3 regions of the Roseibium sp. MMSF_3247 genome follow, and region 3 is predicted to be linked to each of the others. Evidence: predicted binding sites of a transcription regulator. Region 3 holds the regulator's gene; each other region holds the start of a gene.
What was found. The regulator LexA, encoded in region 3, represses DNA repair genes until DNA is damaged. The targets are predictions, from matches to a motif close to TGTTCNNNNTGTGTTCNG.

Region 1 (5,994 bases), on a different contig from region 3:
TCTCATCGGTTTCACCGATGGCCTGACAGCGGACCACAAGTGTCTTTCCGGGTTCCAGGTCAACAAAGATCTCGTCGCCTGATTCAAGACCGTAGAAATAGACCGGCGTCGGCAGCACGGAGGTCGGTCCATATTGCTGCTGCGCCTTGTCGAAGTCCGTGAAGACCTTAGGGTACATCAGATAGGATGCCAGCTCCATATCATCGATGTCATGACACGTTGCGGTCGCGGCGGCTGCCCGTTCAGCTTCAAGATCTGCCTCTTCCAGCAGGGACCCAGGGCGAACGGTGATCGGCTTTTCCCCTTTAAGCGCCTTTTCCTGAATTGCCTTCGGCCATCCGCCGGGAGACTGTCCAAGGTCACCATGCAGCATCTTCACAACACTGTCCGGGAAGGCAACGTCCTTGGCCGGGTCTTCAACATCGGCAACGCTGAGGCCCTGGCTGACCATCATCAGCGCCATGTCGCCGACCACCTTAGAGGACGGCGTTACCTTGACGATGTCGCCAAACATCTGGTTGGCATCGGCGTACGCTTGCGCAACTTCGTGCCAGCGGGTTTCCAGGCCGAGGGACCGTGCCTGTTCCTTCAGGTTGGTGAACTGGCCGCCTGGCATTTCGTGCAAGTAAACCTCTGAAGCGCCAGAGCGAAGGTCACTCTCAAAGGCCCGGTATTGCGCGCGAACGGCTTCCCAATAGAAGGAGATCTGGCGGATTGTCGCCGCATCAAGGCCCGTATCCCGATCCGTGCCCCGCAGCGCCTCCACAATAGATCCAAGGCACGGCTGCGACGTCAGACCGGACAAGGCATCCATGGCCGCATCGACCGCATCAACACCGGCCTCGACGGCTGCCAGAATGGTGGAAGCCGCAATACCGGAGGTGTCATGGGTGTGGAAGTGGATCGGCAGGCCGACCTCTTCTTTCAGCGCTTTCACCAGGATCTTGGCCGCCTGCGGCTTCATCAACCCTGCCATGTCCTTGATGCCAAGGATATGGGCACCGGCTGCTTCCAGTTCCTTCGCCAGATTGACGTAGTATTTCAAATCATATTTTGGACGCGCACTGTCCAGCATATCGCCGGTGTAGCAAAGCACTCCCTCACAGAGTTTGCCGGTTTCCTGGACCGCATCCATGGAAACGCGCATGTTCTCAACCCAGTTCAAGCAGTCAAAGACGCGGAAAAGATCCACGCCGTTTTCGGCCGCCTGATGGACGAAAAACTTGACCACATTGTCCGGATAGTTGGTGTAACCAACCCCGTTCGAGCCCCGCAACAGCATCTGAAGCAGGATGTTCGGCGCCCGTTCACGGATCTGATGCAGCCGCTCCCAGGGGCTTTCCGTCAAGAATCGCATGGACACGTCGAACGTCGCACCGCCCCAGCATTCCAGGGAAAAGAGCGTCGGCAGACCGGTCGCATAAGCATCTGCGATGTTGACAATGTCGTGGGAGCGCATGCGGGTCGCCAGCAAAGACTGGTGGCCGTCACGCATCGTGGTATCGGTGAGAAGCGCCCGTTTTTCCGCCTTCATCCAGTCGGCGAAACCTTTCGGACCGAGCTCATCCAGAAGCTGGCGCGTTCCTTTCGGTTTTTCGTCGCCAAAGTCCGGCACGACCGGCGCAGCAGCATCCTTCGGCGGACGGACCCGGTCTTTGGTTTCCGGATGCCCGTTCACCGAGACATCGGCGATATAGGTGAGCAGCTTGGTTGCCCGATCCTGGCGTTTTGTCTGTTCAAACAGCGCAGGCGTGTCGTCGATGAAGCGGGTGGTATAGGTCTGGGCGCGGAAATCGGCATGATCAATGATGTTTTCCAAAAACACCAGATTGGTCGCAACACCGCGGATCCGGAACTCCCGCAAGGCGCGGTCCATCCGTTTGCGCGCATCTTCGGCCGTCGGCGCCCAGGCCGTCACTTTTTCAAGAAGCGGATCATAGAACCGGGTGATCACCGCCCCTGAATAGGCGGTCCCGCCATCGAGGCGAATACCGAAGCCGGTCGCGCCGCGATACGCGGTGATGCGGCCATAATCCGGAATGAAGTTCTGCTCCGGATCTTCCGTGGTGATCCGGCATTGCAGGGCGTGACCGTTGAGGCGAATGTTCTCCTGCGCCGGGACACCGCTTTCCGGCGTTCCGATCTTTTCTCCATCTGCGATGTGGATCTGTGCCTGGACGATATCGATGCCCGTGACTTCTTCGGTCACAGTGTGCTCGACCTGGACCCGGGGATTGACTTCGATGAAGTAAATCGCCCCCGTGTCCGCATCCATCAGGAACTCGACAGTGCCCGCGCCGCGATAGTTCACCGCCCGGCCAATTTTAAGACCGTATTCGCAAAGCTCTGTGCGCTTGGCATCATCGAGATAAGGCGCTGGTGCCCGCTCGACCACCTTTTGGTGGCGTCGCTGGATCGAGCAATCCCGCTCGAAGAGATGAACAACGGTTTCACCGTCCCCAAGGATCTGGACTTCGACGTGGCGTGCCCGTTGAACCAGCTTCTCCAGATAAATCTCGTCCTTGCCGAAGGCGGCCTTGGCTTCCCGCTTGGCAGCCAGCACTTCCTTTTCAAGGGTCGCTTCATCCGGAATGACGCGCATGCCACGGCCACCGCCGCCCCAGGACGCTTTCAGCATCACCGGGTAGCCGATCTCCAGAGCCTGCTTCTTGATCTCATTCAGATCGTCAGGAAGCGGGTCCGTTGCCGGCATGACCGGTACCCCGGCCTCGATTGCCAGGTTCCGTGCGGCCACCTTGTTGCCCAGACGGCGCATTGTCTCGGATTTCGGCCCGATAAAGGTGATCCCGGCCGTTTCGCAGGCATCCACGAATTCCGGGCTTTCCGACAACAGGCCGTAGCCCGGGTGGATGGCATCAGCGCCGGAATGTTTGGCAACACGAATAATCTCGTCGATGGACAGATAGGCCTCGATCGGGCCAAGACCCTTGCCGACCTGATACGCCTCATCGGCCTTGAACCGGTGCAGAGCCAGTTTGTCTTGCTCGGCATAGATCGCAACGGTCTTCAGACCGAGTTCGTTGGCAGCCCGGAAAACCCGGATTGCAATTTCAGACCGGTTCGCAACGAGAATTTTTCTTATCGCCAAACGCCCACTCCCCCTAATAATCCGCAACATGCAAGGCACATTTCGGCAAGATTTCTACTTACGTCGAAGCCAATTGAAAAGGGGCAGCATGCTTGTCCTTTTTCCAGAAAGTGAAATATTTTTGCTCTGACGGCGATAAACCTTGGAAAAATGGGCACAAATCCTACGCCAGGGGATGAGCACTTATGGGAGATTTTTCTGCTGGCGGCCCGTTTCACTTCGCAGTGCGAACGCCAAACCACGCCCCAATCTGAAACACTCTCCCGTCACCGACGCGGAAAATCGTAAACACCCGGGAGATTTTTTAGGCGCCCAATTGGTCTTTCGAGAAGACAACCTACCAGATCGGGTAGGAACAAATCAAAAACATGATCAAAACACCGATTCGTCAGCGATTCGTTCTGCATGTGTCCATGGTTAATGGCGAAAGGCGCAGCATGCCCGAAAAACGAATCTTTTTTTGATTTGGAGATTGACAGGTTTTTTGCCCTGAACTTCAGCCTCAGGGTGATTTGGCGCAAATCCCTGACCAGACTCAGCATTTCGTACTAAAAGTTGGATTCAAATCCACATTTCGTAGGGAACAAATCCTGAATCCCCAAGAGTCCGCGATTCGGTTTCGGTTTGTTCCAGAGTCGTTCTCCACAACTTTCTGGATACACATTGATCCAACAAAGGAATAGCGAGAGCGCGTCGAAAAAGGGCAGGACAGAGCCACAACGCCTATGCTAGACACGCGCATCCGAGTTCAGGGCACGTGCCTTGGGAGAGCAGGCCGCCGGAACGGCGCGCCAAACACTGAGATTTCTGACCGCATCACCTCTATGTCCCGCCCCCAAACCCTGCAATTACCGCCGAGCGCCCGCTCCCGCACGGTCACAGCCGTGCTTGGGCCAACCAACACCGGCAAAACGCACCTTGCGATCGAGCGCATGCTGGCGCAGCCGTCGGGCTTGATCGGTCTGCCGTTGCGGCTCTTGGCACGGGAAGTTTATGGGCGGATTGCCGAACGCGCCGGAACTGATGCCGTTGCGTTGATCACCGGCGAAGAGAAGATCATTCCGAAACAGCCGCGGTTTTGGGTGTCCACGGTCGAGGCCATGCCACTCGATCTGAACACCGAGTTTGTCGCCATCGACGAAGTGCAGCTCGCCGGAAATCTCGACCGCGGCCACGTCTTCACGGACAGGATCCTGAACCTGCGCGGCCGCTCCGAAACACTCCTTTTGGGGTCTGCGACCGCCCGCCCGCTTCTCGAGAAGCTGATCCCGGGCCTGAATGTTGTCACCCGTCCGCGCATGTCGATCCTCTCCTATGCCGGATCGAAAAAGGTCTCCCGCCTGCCCGCACGGTCAGCAATCGTCGCGTTTTCATCCGATGAGGTTTATTCGATCGCCGAACTATTGCGCCGCCAACGGGGCGGGGCGGCGGTGGTTCTTGGCTCGTTGAGCCCAAGAACACGGAATGCGCAAGTTGACCTGTTCCAGAACGGCGATGTCGATCATCTGGTAGCCACTGACGCAATCGGCATGGGCCTCAATCTGGATGTCCATCACATCGCCTTTGCCGGCAACCGGAAATACGACGGGTATCAGTATCGCCAGCTGACGCCTTCGGAAATGGGTCAGATCGCCGGACGGGCCGGCCGCCACACTAAAGACGGCACCTTCGGGGTCACCGGCCGCGTCGATCCGCTGGACGATGATTTGATCGAACAAATCGAAAGCCACCATTTTGACAGCCTGAAAGTGCTGCAATGGCGCAACAGTGCTTTGGATTTTTCATCCACCAATGCATTGCGCCGCAGCCTTGATTTACCGCCTCGGGAAGAGGGTTTGGCCCGCGCGCCCACAGGCGACGACATCACGGCGCTTGAACATTTATTGCGCGATAGCGCAATTTCTGACATGGCAAAGGGCGCAAAATCAGTAGAACTGCTATGGGATGTGTGTCAGGTCCCCGATTACCGGAAGATCGCCCCGGCCAATCATGGGGACCTTCTGGCAACCATTTACAATCACCTGATGCGCCACAATGCGATTGAAGATGACTGGTTCGCCCGTCAATTGGCCTTCGCAGACCGTGTAGATGGTGATATCGACACACTCGCGAACCGGATCGCTCACATCCGGACCTGGACGTATGTCGCGAACCGCCCTGACTGGCTGGCCGATCCGGCCCATTGGCAGGACGTGACCCGCGGCATAGAAGACAAACTATCTGACGCCCTTCACGACCGGCTGACACAGCGGTTCGTGGATCGGCGGACAAGTGTATTGATGCGACGTTTGAGAGAGAACGCAATGCTGGAAGCGGAAATTACATCGAGTGGGGATGTGCTCGTCGAAGGTCAGCACATCGGAAATCTGCTTGGCTTCCGGTTTGCCCCTGATGCGGCGGCCGAAGGCCCGGACGGAAAAACGGTCCGTGCTGCCGCACAAAAAGCCCTGACCACGGAAATCGAATCCCGTGCGGAAAAGCTTGGCAAATCAGAGAACAGTGATTTTGTCCTGACATCGGATGGCGTCATCCGCTGGCGCGGTGAACCGGTGGCCAAATTGTCCCCGACCGACGATGTTCTGGCCCCGGCAGCTCTGCTCTTGGCCGACGAGCACCTGACAGGCCTGGCGCGCGATACCGTACAAAACCGCCTGGATCTTTGGGTAAAGGCCCAGGTCGATACACTTTTGAAGCCGCTGATGGACCTGAAGTCAGGTGAAGGGCTGGAGGGCTTGGCGCGCGGTATTGCATTCCGGATTGTCGAAGGCCTCGGCATCCTGGAGCGTCAGGACGCGTCTGACGAAATCCGTCAGTTGGACCAGGACATGCGCGCGTCCTTGCGCAAACACGGTGTCCGCTTCGGCGCTTACACGATATTTGTTCCG
Region 2 (5,994 bases), on a different contig from region 3:
CACTGTCGGCTTTCGCCCCATCTGGGCCGCCAGCCTGCGCCATGTCCGGGCGGCCACCGCCGCCACGACCGCCAAGCGCCTCAGAGCCGATCCGCACCAGATCCACGGCACTCACCTTTTCGGTCAAATCTTTCGTGACCGCCGTGACAATGGCCGCTTTCCCGTCTTCCGCAACGTTGATGAGCACAACCACACCGGACCCGAGCTGGGTCTTGGCGTCGTCCGCCATGCCTTTCAGGTCCTTCGGGTTGATGCCTTCGACGGTGCGCGCCATCAGTTTGAAACTGCCAGCATCCTTAACCGGGGTACCGCCGTCAGCGCCGCCGCCCATTGCGAGCTTCTTGCGCGCATCAGCCAGTTCTTTTTCCAGCTTGCGCCGTTCCTCGACAAGTTGCGCAACGCGGGACGGTACATCCCCAGCACCCACCTTCAAGATCCCGGCAACTTCCCGCAGGCGTTTGTCCTGTCCATCGAGATACGCCCGCGCTTCGGCGCCGGTCAACGCTTCAATCCGGCGGACACCGGCAGCAACGGCGCCTTCTGAAACCAACGTCACGAGGCCGATGTCACCGGTCCGCTTGACGTGCGTTCCACCACAAAGCTCCAGTGAATAAGGCTTGCCCTTCTTGTCGCCATGGAGCGCTGTACCCATGGAGACGACGCGGACTTCTTCGCCGTATTTTTCTCCGAAGAGCGCCATGGCGCCAGCCTCGATCGCGTCATCGACCGCCATCAAACGGGTTTCGACAGACGCATTCTGCAGGACGATCTCGTTGGCGAAGGTCTCGACCGTTGCCAGCTCGTCATCACTCACCGGCTTTGGATGCGAGAAGTCGAAGCGCAGTCGATCCGGTGTTACCAAAGACCCCTTCTGCGCAACGTGTGTTCCAAGCACTTCCCGCAATGCTTCATGCACGAGGTGAGTTGCCGTGTGGTTGGAGCGAACAGACGACCGGCGGTCGTGATCGACTTTGAGTTCGAGGGCAAGGCCCGGTGTTGCGGTACCTTCTTCAACCGTCACCACATGCACAAAGAGGCCGTCCGCCTTCTTTTGCGTATCAGTGACGATGATTTTGACACCTGGCGCGGTCATCACACCCGTATCGCCGACCTGACCACCGCTTTCACCGTAGAACGGTGTCTGGTTGAGAACGACAAAACCGCTCTCACCAGCTTTCAGCTCGCTGGTCTCCGCGTCATCTGCCGCCAAGCCCGCGATGACACCTTCCGCAACCTCGGTCTCATAGCCGAGGAAGTCGGTGGCCCCATGTTTTTCCTTCATGGCAAACCAGACGGATTCGGTTGCCGCACCGCCGGATCCGGACCAGGCCGCACGCGCTTCCGCTTTCTGGCGTTCCATGGCAGCGTCAAATCCGTCCGTATCGACGGTGATGTCCCGGACCCGCAACGCATCCTGCGTCAGATCCAGTGGGAAACCGTATGTGTCATAAAGCTTGAAGGCCGTTTCACCGTCGAGCTGACCACCGGCGGTCAAATCTTCGGTTGCTGTGTCCAGCAATCCAAGGCCGCGCTCCAGCGTTTTGCGGAATCGGGTTTCTTCCAGCTTCAGCGTTTCGGTAATCAACGCTTCAGCCCGCGTCAGCTCCGGATAGGCCCTTCCCATTTCACGGATCAGCGACGGAACCAGCTTGTGCATCAGCGGCTCGCGCGCACCCAACAAGTGTGCGTGGCGCATACCGCGGCGCATGATCCGGCGCAGAACATAGCCGCGGCCTTCGTTCGACGGCAGCACGCCGTCGGCGATCAAAAAGCTGGTGGAGCGCAGGTGATCCGAGATCACCCGGTGGCTCGAAAGTGCATCACCGGACGCCTCAACACCTGTTTCGTGCTCCGAGGCGGAGATCAACGCGCGGAACAGGTCGATGTCATAGTTGTTGTGGACGCCTTGCAGAACGGTCGCAAGACGCTCAATGCCCATGCCGGTATCGATGGATGGGCGCGGCAAGTCGAGGCGCTCATCCGGTGTCTGCTCGTACTGCATGAAGACGAGGTTCCAGATCTCGACAAACCGGTCCCCATCTTCTTCCGGCGTTCCTGGAGGGCCGCCCCAGATGTGGTCGCCGTGATCGTAGAATATTTCCGAACACGGGCCACATGGACCGGTGTCCCCCATGGTCCAGAAATTGTCGGAGGTCGGAATGCGGATGATCTTATCATCGGAAAGACCAGCGATCTTTTTCCAGAACACGGCCGCATCATCGTCTTCTGCGTAAACGGTCACCAGAAGGCGGTCCTTCGGAAGACCGTATTCCTTGGTGATCAGGTTCCAAGCGAGCTCAATCGCACGTTCCTTGAAATAGTCACCGAAGGAAAAGTTGCCGAGCATTTCGAAGAATGTGTGATGGCGCGCCGTATAACCGACATTGTCGAGATCGTTGTGCTTGCCGCCTGCACGCACGACCTTCTGGGCAGTAACGGCCCGGCTGTAATCCCGCGTCTCCAGTCCGGTAAAGACGTTCTTAAACTGGTTCATGCCCGCATTTGCGAACATCAGCGTCGGATCATTGCGGGGAACCAGCGGGCCGGAGTCGACCACCTCGTGGTCGTTGGCCTTGAAGTAATCCAGAAAGGCGGAGCGGATTTCGTTTACGCCGGTCATTCACGTCTCGCTTAGATCCGGACCCGCGTCCGGGTCCTAAAGAAACATCGACAAAGGTGCGTTGCAGAGAAACTCCCAGCGCACCGGAACAGCCTTTTAACTTTCGGCACACGGTGTGTCCAGCGGTCTCAGCCTGAGTTTCTGCGGTCCGGATAGAACTTTCGAGTGCCGTCTGAAGCCGCAATCACGCAGGTACGCCTGCTCAACAAAAAAGCCCTCCCGGATCAACTCAGGGAGGGCTTTTTATCTTCTTAAGACACCGGGCCATCGCTTCAACAAGCGAAGGGTTCCGGTATCAGCATAGCACGAACTTAATCGTCGTCTTCTTCACCGCCTGCCGGATCGATGATGGCCTCGGCAATGAGACCAGCGTTCTGGCGGATGGCCAATTCGATCTCGTCAGCGATCTCTTTGTTGTCGCGCAAGAACTGCTTCGAGTTTTCCCGACCCTGACCGAGCCGTTGGCTGTTGTAGGAGAACCAGGCACCGGACTTTTCGACAATGCCGCCCTTGACGCCAAGGTCGATCAACTCGCCCATCTTGGAAACGCCTTCGCCATAGATGATGTCAAACTCGACCTGACGGAATGGCGGGGCAAGCTTGTTTTTGACCACTTTAACGCGGGTCTGGTTGCCGACAACTTCGTCCCGGTCCTTGATCGCGCCGATGCGGCGAATGTCAAGACGGACCGATGCGTAGAACTTCAAGGCGTTGCCGCCCGTGGTGGTTTCCGGAGAACCGAACATGACGCCGATCTTCATGCGGATCTGGTTGATGAAGATCACCATGCAGTTCGACTTGGAGATCGACGCTGTCAGTTTCCGCAAGGCCTGGCTCATGAGACGCGCCTGCATCCCCGGCAGGCTGTCCCCCATCTCACCTTCCAGCTCGGCTTTCGGTGTCAGCGCAGCGACCGAATCGATAACAAGCACATCAATCGCACCAGACCGGACAAGCGTATCGGCAATTTCCAAAGCCTGTTCCCCGGCATCCGGCTGGGAAATGAGCAGGTTGTCGATATCAACACCCAGCTTGCGGGCATAAATCGGGTCAAGCGCATGCTCGGCATCAACGAACGCACAAATGCCGCCGGTCTTCTGTGCCTCGGCCACCGTATGCAGAGCCAGTGTTGTCTTACCAGAGGATTCCGGTCCGTAGATCTCGACAATCCGGCCTTTCGGCAGACCGCCAATTCCAAGGGCGATGTCCAGACCAAGCGAGCCTGTGGAGACGGATTGTACCTCCACGGCCTGCCCCTGGCCCATTCGCATGATGGAGCCTTTGCCAAAGGCCCGTTCGATCTGGCTGAGCGCTGCGTCGAGCGCTTTTGTCTTGTCCATCTGGCTGCTTTCTACGAGACGAAGTGTACTTTGCGACATGGCTGAACGCTCCTTATTCCATGATGGACGCGCTGTTTCAATCCGCTCCTTTGTACCTATTTTGTTCTCATTTTTCAAGACACCAAAACCGATTGGTATATAATTGGATTTTGCCGTTTGTTTCCAATATGTTCTCACATCGACACTTAAAGAATAACGCAAGGTAAGTTAAATTTGGAACATTCGGAGACCGGGCATCTTGAGAGAATCACGGAGCGGCCGGCTTGTTGCGAACAAAGACGCGATCTGCTAGCCCGCCGGTCTTCAAATTTTCTGCAGGGACGTCCAAGCTGAAATGGCACTCCCACTCCTCTATCGATGTAATGATGACAAACGTGTCCCCTTCCTCTCCCCTACCGGTCTTGTGTGTCGGCGCGATCCACTATGATACGCTTGCCCATGGCAGCGAGGTTTATGGCCCGGAAACGTCAACACCGGCGAAGCTGACAGCAAAGCCCGGCGGAGTTGCCACCAACATTGCACGGACACTTGTTCGGCTGGACATTCCAACCGGGCTCGCCGGGGCAATCGGAACCGATGGCGCGGGGGCGAGCCTTTCGGAACAACTGACCGCCGATGGGATCGAGCTTTACACTTTGGAACGTGGCGGATTTTCGACGGGTCAATACATTGCCTTTCACAATCCGGACGGGTCGCTCGCTGCTGCAAGCGTGGATGACCGGGTGTTAAGTGAGGCACCTGCCGATGCCTTTGACCCGATCTTCGAGGCACTTTCAGGACCATTGAAAACCGGGCTGTGGTTCATCGACGCAAACCTGCCGGATGAGCTTCTGAAGGGTGTTGCCGATCAAGCACCTGAAGGCAGGTTGATCGCAAACGCCGTTTCCAATGCCAAAGCCACCCGGCTGCTGCCGCTTCTTCCGAAACTTCATTGCCTGATGCTCAATCGCGGCGAAGCGCTCGCCATGACCGGCAGAAGCCCAGAGACATCGAGCGAAGGCCTGCTCCGCGACCTTGGACGCCTCGGCGCTAAGAGCGTGGTCCTGACCAATGGCAAATCCGATGTGCTCGTTCTCAACGAAGAGGCAATCACCGCCCATGAGACCCTTGCAACTCAAATTGTGGACGTGACAGGCGCCGGAGATGCGTTGACCGCCGGAACGATTGCAGGCCTCAGTCGAGGATGCACCCTGAACGATGCCGTACCGGTTGGGCTTCAAGCCGCCGCCATCACGCTAAAAAGCACCGGAGCCCTGGCAGAGGGATTATCGTGGGACGCCTTGGCAACCCTGGATGAAATTTGACCAAGTGGACAAACGCCGCACTTGGCGGCTTCGACTCCAATGTCTATAAGGCGCAAAATTCTCGCGGCTCCGGCCGACTTGCCACACATCTAAAAGGCTTTTGCTTGTGACACACTCCGCTCAATCCGCCGCTTTGAAAAGCCTGATCGTCTACAGCGACGAAGTCCGTGATGCGCTCGCCGCCAACAAGCCGCTCGTTGCGCTGGAATCGACCATCATCACTCACGGCATGCCGTTTCCGCGGAACGTGGAAACAGCCCGGCAGGTCGAAGCTGATATTCGGGAAAACGGTGCTATTCCGGCAACGATTGCCATCATGGACGGAAAGATCCATGTCGGCCTTTCCGATGCGGATCTTGACCGGCTTGCCCAGGCCAAAGATGTCATGAAGTGCTCACGGGCGGATCTCACTTTCGCACTTGCCACTGGCCGCTACGGCGCAACAACGGTGGCCGCGACGATGATGGCGGCGCAAGTAGCCGGCATCAAAGTCTTCGCAACAGGCGGCATCGGCGGTGTACACAAGGGCGCAGAGCAAAGCTTCGATATCTCGGCGGATCTCGATGAACTCGCCCGCACGCCTGTCTGTGTCGTATGTGCTGGCGCCAAGGCGCTTTTGGACATTCCGAAAACCCTTGAAGTTCTGGAAACAAAAGGCGTTCCGGTCGTTGCCTACGGGACTGACGAGTTGGCAGCCTTCTGGTCCCGCGAAAGCGGCCTCAGCGCTCCC
Region 3 (5,994 bases):
GCCTTCCTGAAGGCCGGTTTTGCACGCACCTTCTATGACCTTGGCAAGGCCGGTTACTGGGGCCCGCAATCCAAGGACAAGGTGCATTTCGACTTCGATGAGAACCGCACCTTGGCAGAAGCCCAAGTGGCGGACTGGGAATCGGCGGCCGATCGTGCCGCGCGGGCAGCCGAGCGCCGCGAAGCCCTGCGACTGCAGGGCAAGGAAAGGGCGGCAGAGCGAAAAAAAGCTTCAGCAGCGGCAGCGCTTGCTTGCGGTGGCAGCACGGAACAATTGGCGGAGAACGCCTGACATGGACCGGCAGAGCCTTCAGGCCGATGGCATGATCGGCCCGAATGCCTTGACCCAATTCCGCTCCCCTTTGGAAGAACAGGGTGGTCAGGACCTTTTCGAAACGCTCTTGCACGACGCCCGCATTGCGAGCCTTCCGGATATGAGCGGCCTGATCCCGGAGGGCCCCGTCGCGCGGTTTCACAAGACGGTGCGGGCCACCCTACCCGATCTTTCAGCGGAGATATCCAGGGCCGCCGGTGTTGGCACGGCCGATTATGTCATAAAACACCGGATCCCTGGTCTGGCGCAAACGCTTTTGAAAGTCCTTCCCGCAAGCCTCTCAAAACATCTCTTGGCAAACGCCATTTCAAAAAACGCCTGGACCTTTGCAGGCTCCGGCCAGTTCGAAGTCGCAAGACGCGCGCCCCTGATCTTTATCCTGAAAGACAATCCGCTAATCGCAGGGGAACACGCTGATCATCCAATTTGCCATTGGCATGTGGCTGTTTTCGAGAGGTTGTTCCAGGAACTGATCGGCCCGCATGTCCGTGTCACAGAGACGGAATGCGGAGCTTGCGGGGCGGATGCCTGCCGGTTTGAGTTCAATATCTAAGATTATGTAGTCCCGGACTGGATCTACCCGATCAGTTCGCAACTCCCGTGCCTTCAATCGCTGCAAACCTCACACGGGCATCCGGCGCAGACCGCTTGTCCGCGATTTCCAGAATGAGTTTCTTGCGCACAGCCGCTGCGAAGGTGTCGGCGCTGTCGGCCGTCACGACAAAGGATCCCGGACCACCGATGATCTCGGAAAAAAACCGGTCCTCCAGATTGTAAGACACCGGACGGCCGGAACAGTGACGGCACAGGACCGCAAGACCATTGATGACGATGCCGGAATTCACCACAGCGTCTCTTGCCTCGGTGATGCTTGGCCCATTCCAATTGTTGGCGCTGTCCGCCGACAAATCGATCACCCGCCGCAACCCCTTGTATTCGTTGGTGTCGATCAGCTCCTTGCCCTTTAGAAGAGCAGCGCCAATCGCGTTGCGGCCAAAGGCCTGACGGGGCGGTGCCATCAAACGCTCTGCAAAGAGCTGCGCCGACTGCGGTCCGTCGATCACCATCCAGTCGACCACGACGTCCTGGGAAAACATGTCCGCCCATTCGACATAGGTCACGGCGATTTTGCCATACGCGTTGTCCGCAATTGCGTTCAGGACCTGTGGATCGGTGATCGCTTCGGCATAGCCCCGGCGCTGGAACCTGATTTCCGCGTCATCAATTGAACCAGTGGCATCTGCCAGAAGCACGAGTTCCAGATCAAGTTCCTCGGATGAGGCCGCAGAAACAAGCAAGCCCTGCAACAAAACAGCAACGATCACAATCATTCGCATAGTCTGCTTCCTCCGCAACAACTCAGAAGATAGCTAGAGCCTGTTAGCGGATCAGAAAGGCCGGCTTACAACATTTGTGCAGGTCCCGATCTTGTGCCGTCCGGCGTATATTGGTCGTTCTCCCGCATCACGTATAAAACAATCTTTTTCTCAGCGCCTTAAAGCATCTGCAGGTTTCGATCTCAGAACCATCGGCAGAACAGTAAGAGAACGTTTACCCTTGCAGAACACAATGAGAACAGGTAAGATGTTCTCGATTTGTACTGAGCGATTCTCAGGCAAAACCAAACTCAGGGCGAGGAACCGCAGTATGCTGACGCGCAAGCAGTACGAACTGCTCATGTTCATTCACGAAAGACTAAAGGAAACGGGCGTTCCGCCGTCTTTCGACGAAATGAAAGATGCTCTGGATCTCCGCTCCAAATCCGGCATTCACCGACTGATCACCGCCCTGGAAGAGCGCGGTTTCATACGCCGGCTTCCCAACAGAGCCCGCGCCATGGAAGTGGTCCGCTTGCCGGATTCGATCGCGCCGGGCCTGGGTGCGCCGCGACCAAGAGGCAGTTTCTCACCAGAGGTGATTGAAGGATCACTCGGCAAACCGGCGCCAGCCTCTGCGCCCGCGCCAGAACCTGTCGCAGCATCGACGGAAATCCCGGTCATGGGTCGGATTGCGGCCGGTGTTCCGATCGAGGCAATCCAGACCCACAGCCACTCGATCAGCGTTCCGCCAGAGCTTTTAGGCAAAGGCGAGCATTACGCTCTGGAAGTGCGCGGGGATTCAATGATTGAAGCCGGGATTTTGGACGGCGACACCGTCCTGATCCGCCGAACGGAAAGCGCCGATAGTGGCGACATCGTTGTGGCCCTTGTGGACGATGAGGAAGCGACACTCAAACGCCTGCGCAAAAAAGGCGCATCGATCGCGCTTGAGGCTGCCAACCCCGCCTACGAGACACGTATTTTCGGACCGGGCCGTGTCCGTGTGCAAGGGAAACTCGTTTCCCTGTTCCGCCGGTACTGAAGCTTCGAGACCGGCAGGCATTTTCGAGAGTTTCCCGCCACTGCGGGTTTGTAGGTACTACCATCAGTTCTAGTCAGCAGATGCGCGCAAGCTTGCGCGTGTAACTTTGCCTTGCTTGTGCCACGGCCGCGGAGGCGTTGGCTTGGCGTATTTGACTGAATTTATTTGCGTTTGGCAAACAACAGCGCTGGGAGTTTTTGCCGCTGCGCGAGTGGTTTGCGGCGGCATTATTGGGGCTGGGGCAACATTCTTTCTTTGAACCGCAGCCTCTACTCTCTGCCCGTTTTCGATCATCTGGTCCTTTGTTGGAGTGCGTGTTCGACAGACCTGGCCCAACCAAATAGAAATGGCACCGCGCGCCACTCTGATGTCCTGGTCGAAAACGACTGCGGAGCATGCTTCTGGCGCGATCATATCGGTCACGATCATATCTGCCTTTTGACAGTCATAAAAAAGGGCATTCCGGGTCTTCGGTAGGGCGATGGTGACCGGAATCTGCTCCTCACCAACTTCTGCCCTTGCTGCAAACGTCTGGACCACACAGCCCGCAGGGTCGCAAGCGCGCTGATCGGATTTCATCTTGCGCGATTTAATCGCCTCTTCTGACACTCCTTCCGCTTCAAACCAAGTCTCTACAGCAAAAGAACTTCTGGCGCTGGATAACGCTAACTTGCCCTCGATATCCCGGGCAGCCAATTGAGCCCCTTTTGCCGGAATGTAAATATCTGGCGGACGCGATATTATCGCGAGAGCGATTCCGGCAGGTGCGAGACCCAAACCGATCATCCGGAAACGGCCCGGGGCGAGCAGCAAGCCAAAGAAACCGGCCAATAAAACAGCGGCAGACAGGCCGGTCAGACTTCCCATTCGGCCAAAGTCAGGCGCAATCTGTTCTGTGAACTCCGCTATCTGGATCAGCGCCGCCAGACCGGCGCTCATGATCTTGAGCGGGATTGCCGCCAAACCGAACGGCATCAGGACCAGTGCCACCACGCCCATTGGCATCACGATGATAGAAAAAACCGGCATGCCCAGCATGTTGCCGACCAGTCCGAAGGGCGCGATCCGGGAAAAGTGGTACCCACCGACAATGCCGGTAGCGATCCCGGCGACGAGAGCCGTCACGAACAAACCGGTGGCCCATTTTAGTGCGCCGGACAAGAACCAAGAGAGCCCGCTTGTTGATGAGACAAGAAACCTGCTTCTCTTTTGATGCGACCGCCAAAGATCATAAACGGCGACCAGTGCGATCACGGCCGCAAACGACATCTGAAAACCTGGATAAAACAGGCGCTCCGGCGCGAGTAGAAGCAAGAACAGTCCGGCGATTGCGACCGATCGCAGCGTCAAACCCCGGCGTCCGGTCATGATCCCCAAAAAAACCAACGCAATCATAATGAAGGATCTTTGCGTGGCGACTGAAGCCCCGGACAGGAGAAGATAAAAAACTGCCGCGACAAGGGCGAGAACGGCTGAAACCTTGTGGATCGGCCAGCGCAGCGCAAGGCCCGGGATAAGTGCTAGGGCGCCAAGACATACAGCATAAGCACCGCCTGCAAAGAGCGCCATATGCAGGCCTGAAATTGCCAGAATGTGTGCCAGGCCCGCGGCCCGAAGGCTCTCTTCGGTCTTTTCATCAATACCGCTGCGATCGCCCACCAAGAGTGCAACCGCAAGGGCTGTTTCCGGGCCTTCCGGCAAAAGTGCTGAAATCCGCTCTGCCAAGCGCTGGCGGAGTTCATTCACCTTGCGAACGAGCAGAAGGACTTGAGACGCCGCAGGCCCTTGCACGATCTCTGGCGCGCCGTAACTGAAGCCGCTTGCACCTATGCCGTCAAAATAGGCGCGGAAGGAAAAGTCATATCCGCCGGGCACCACAGGACCCATAGGCGGAAACAACCGGGCCCGGACTTTGATCGAGTTGCCGGGTGCAATGCGCGCATCGGCCGGAATGCGCAGCCGGACCCGGTTTGCAAACCGCCCAACAGTATTTTCTCTGGCATCAACTTCTCTGACGCGGAGCACAAGCCGCTTGCCAGACCGGGTTTCCTGCACCTTCAAGACGTCACCGCGCAACAGAACAGTCATCGGCTCCGCCAGCCGGGGTGCGCCCACTGCAGCTGTTCGGAGTGTTGCAATGCTGAGCCCTGCAAAAAGGGCGAGCAAAAGGATCAAAATTCGCGGCAGACCGGTTCGGATAGCGTGGGAGCCAGCGAAACCACCTGATAAAACGAATAACACGCCAAGCACGAGCCAACTCGGCTCTTCAGGCAACAAGCTGTAGAAAAAAATACCGGCGCTGAAGGAAAATCCGGTCCACAAAAGACCCTGCTTTTGCCAAAACTGCTCCCAATCGTCCGCCGTTCCTGCCCAACCGGCGTACTGATCAGTTGGCGGGTCTTTCCGTTCTCTCCGGGTTCTCAGAAACGCGATCCAGGGCGACGCCTCGGTGGGCCGATGCCTGCTATCCGTGTTTGACGATATAACTGAAGCGTCACTGACAGGAGCGCCGGGGCCAGCCCGGTTGTCATCATCGGCGTCTGGTTTCGCCTCCCGTGCCACCCGCGCTCCTTCTGCCGGGTTTAACGATCGCAGCAAAGCCTATTTTGCCTCAGGCTTGCCTATGCTAAGACCGCGCCACTATCCGTCAGGCGCAGATCCGCGCCTCATTCTGACAGAGACTTTCAAAAAGTACCATGGAACAAGATATCGTCACGCGTTTCGCCCCATCCCCGACCGGATTTCTCCATATTGGCGGCGCCCGCACCGCCCTCTTCAACTGGCTCTTCGCCAAGCATCACGGCGGCAAAATGCTGCTGCGCATTGAAGACACAGACCGGGCCCGCTCCACACAGGAAGCGGTCGATGCGCTGATGGATGGCCTTTCGTGGCTTGGCCTAGACTGGGACGGGGATCCTATCTCCCAGTTCTCCCGGGTCGACCGGCACAAGGAAGTTGTTGACCAGATGCTGGAAAACGGCACGGCCTACCGCTGTTATTCGACCCCGGAAGAGGTCGATGCCATGCGCGAAAAGGCCCGCGCAGAAGGACGCCCGCCGCGCTATGACGGCACTTGGCGCGACAAGGATGCGTCCGAAGCGCCCGAAGGTATTGATCCGGTCATCCGGCTGAAAGCTCCGCAAAACGGCGAAACGGTCGTGGACGACATGGTTCAAGGCCGTGTGGTGATCCCGAACAAGGATCTTGATGACTTTGTTCTCCTGCGATCTGACGGCACGCCGACTTACATGCTGGCCGTGGTTGTCGATGATCACGACATGGGCATCACGCATATCATCC

Region 1: a site for LexA is predicted at 3,735-3,752, ahead of RBB44_RS20615 (helicase-related protein). Genes of this name have one in related genera too.
Region 2: a site for LexA is predicted at 4,118-4,135, ahead of recA (recombinase RecA). Genes of this name have one in related genera too.

Annotation. Positions count from the first base shown of each region.
Region 1 is NZ_JASHII010000007.1:30,404-36,397, reverse strand. It holds gene pyc (pyruvate carboxylase) at 1-3,109, opposite strand, end outside; gene RBB44_RS20615 (helicase-related protein) at 3,934-5,994, shown strand, end outside.
Region 2 is NZ_JASHII010000010.1:41,600-47,593, reverse strand. It holds gene alaS (alanine--tRNA ligase) at 1-2,620, opposite strand, end outside; gene recA (recombinase RecA) at 2,932-3,999, opposite strand; gene RBB44_RS23375 (PfkB family carbohydrate kinase) at 4,326-5,264, shown strand; gene RBB44_RS23370 (pseudouridine-5'-phosphate glycosidase) at 5,365-5,994, shown strand, end outside.
Region 3 is NZ_JASHII010000002.1:792,846-798,839, reverse strand. It holds gene bchE (magnesium-protoporphyrin IX monomethyl ester anaerobic oxidative cyclase) at 1-291, shown strand, start outside; gene bchJ (bacteriochlorophyll 4-vinyl reductase) at 293-886, shown strand; gene RBB44_RS09045 (DUF1194 domain-containing protein) at 918-1,670, opposite strand; gene lexA (transcriptional repressor LexA) at 1,981-2,694, shown strand; gene RBB44_RS09035 (ComEC/Rec2 family competence protein) at 2,764-4,944, opposite strand; gene gltX (glutamate--tRNA ligase) at 5,391-5,994, shown strand, end outside.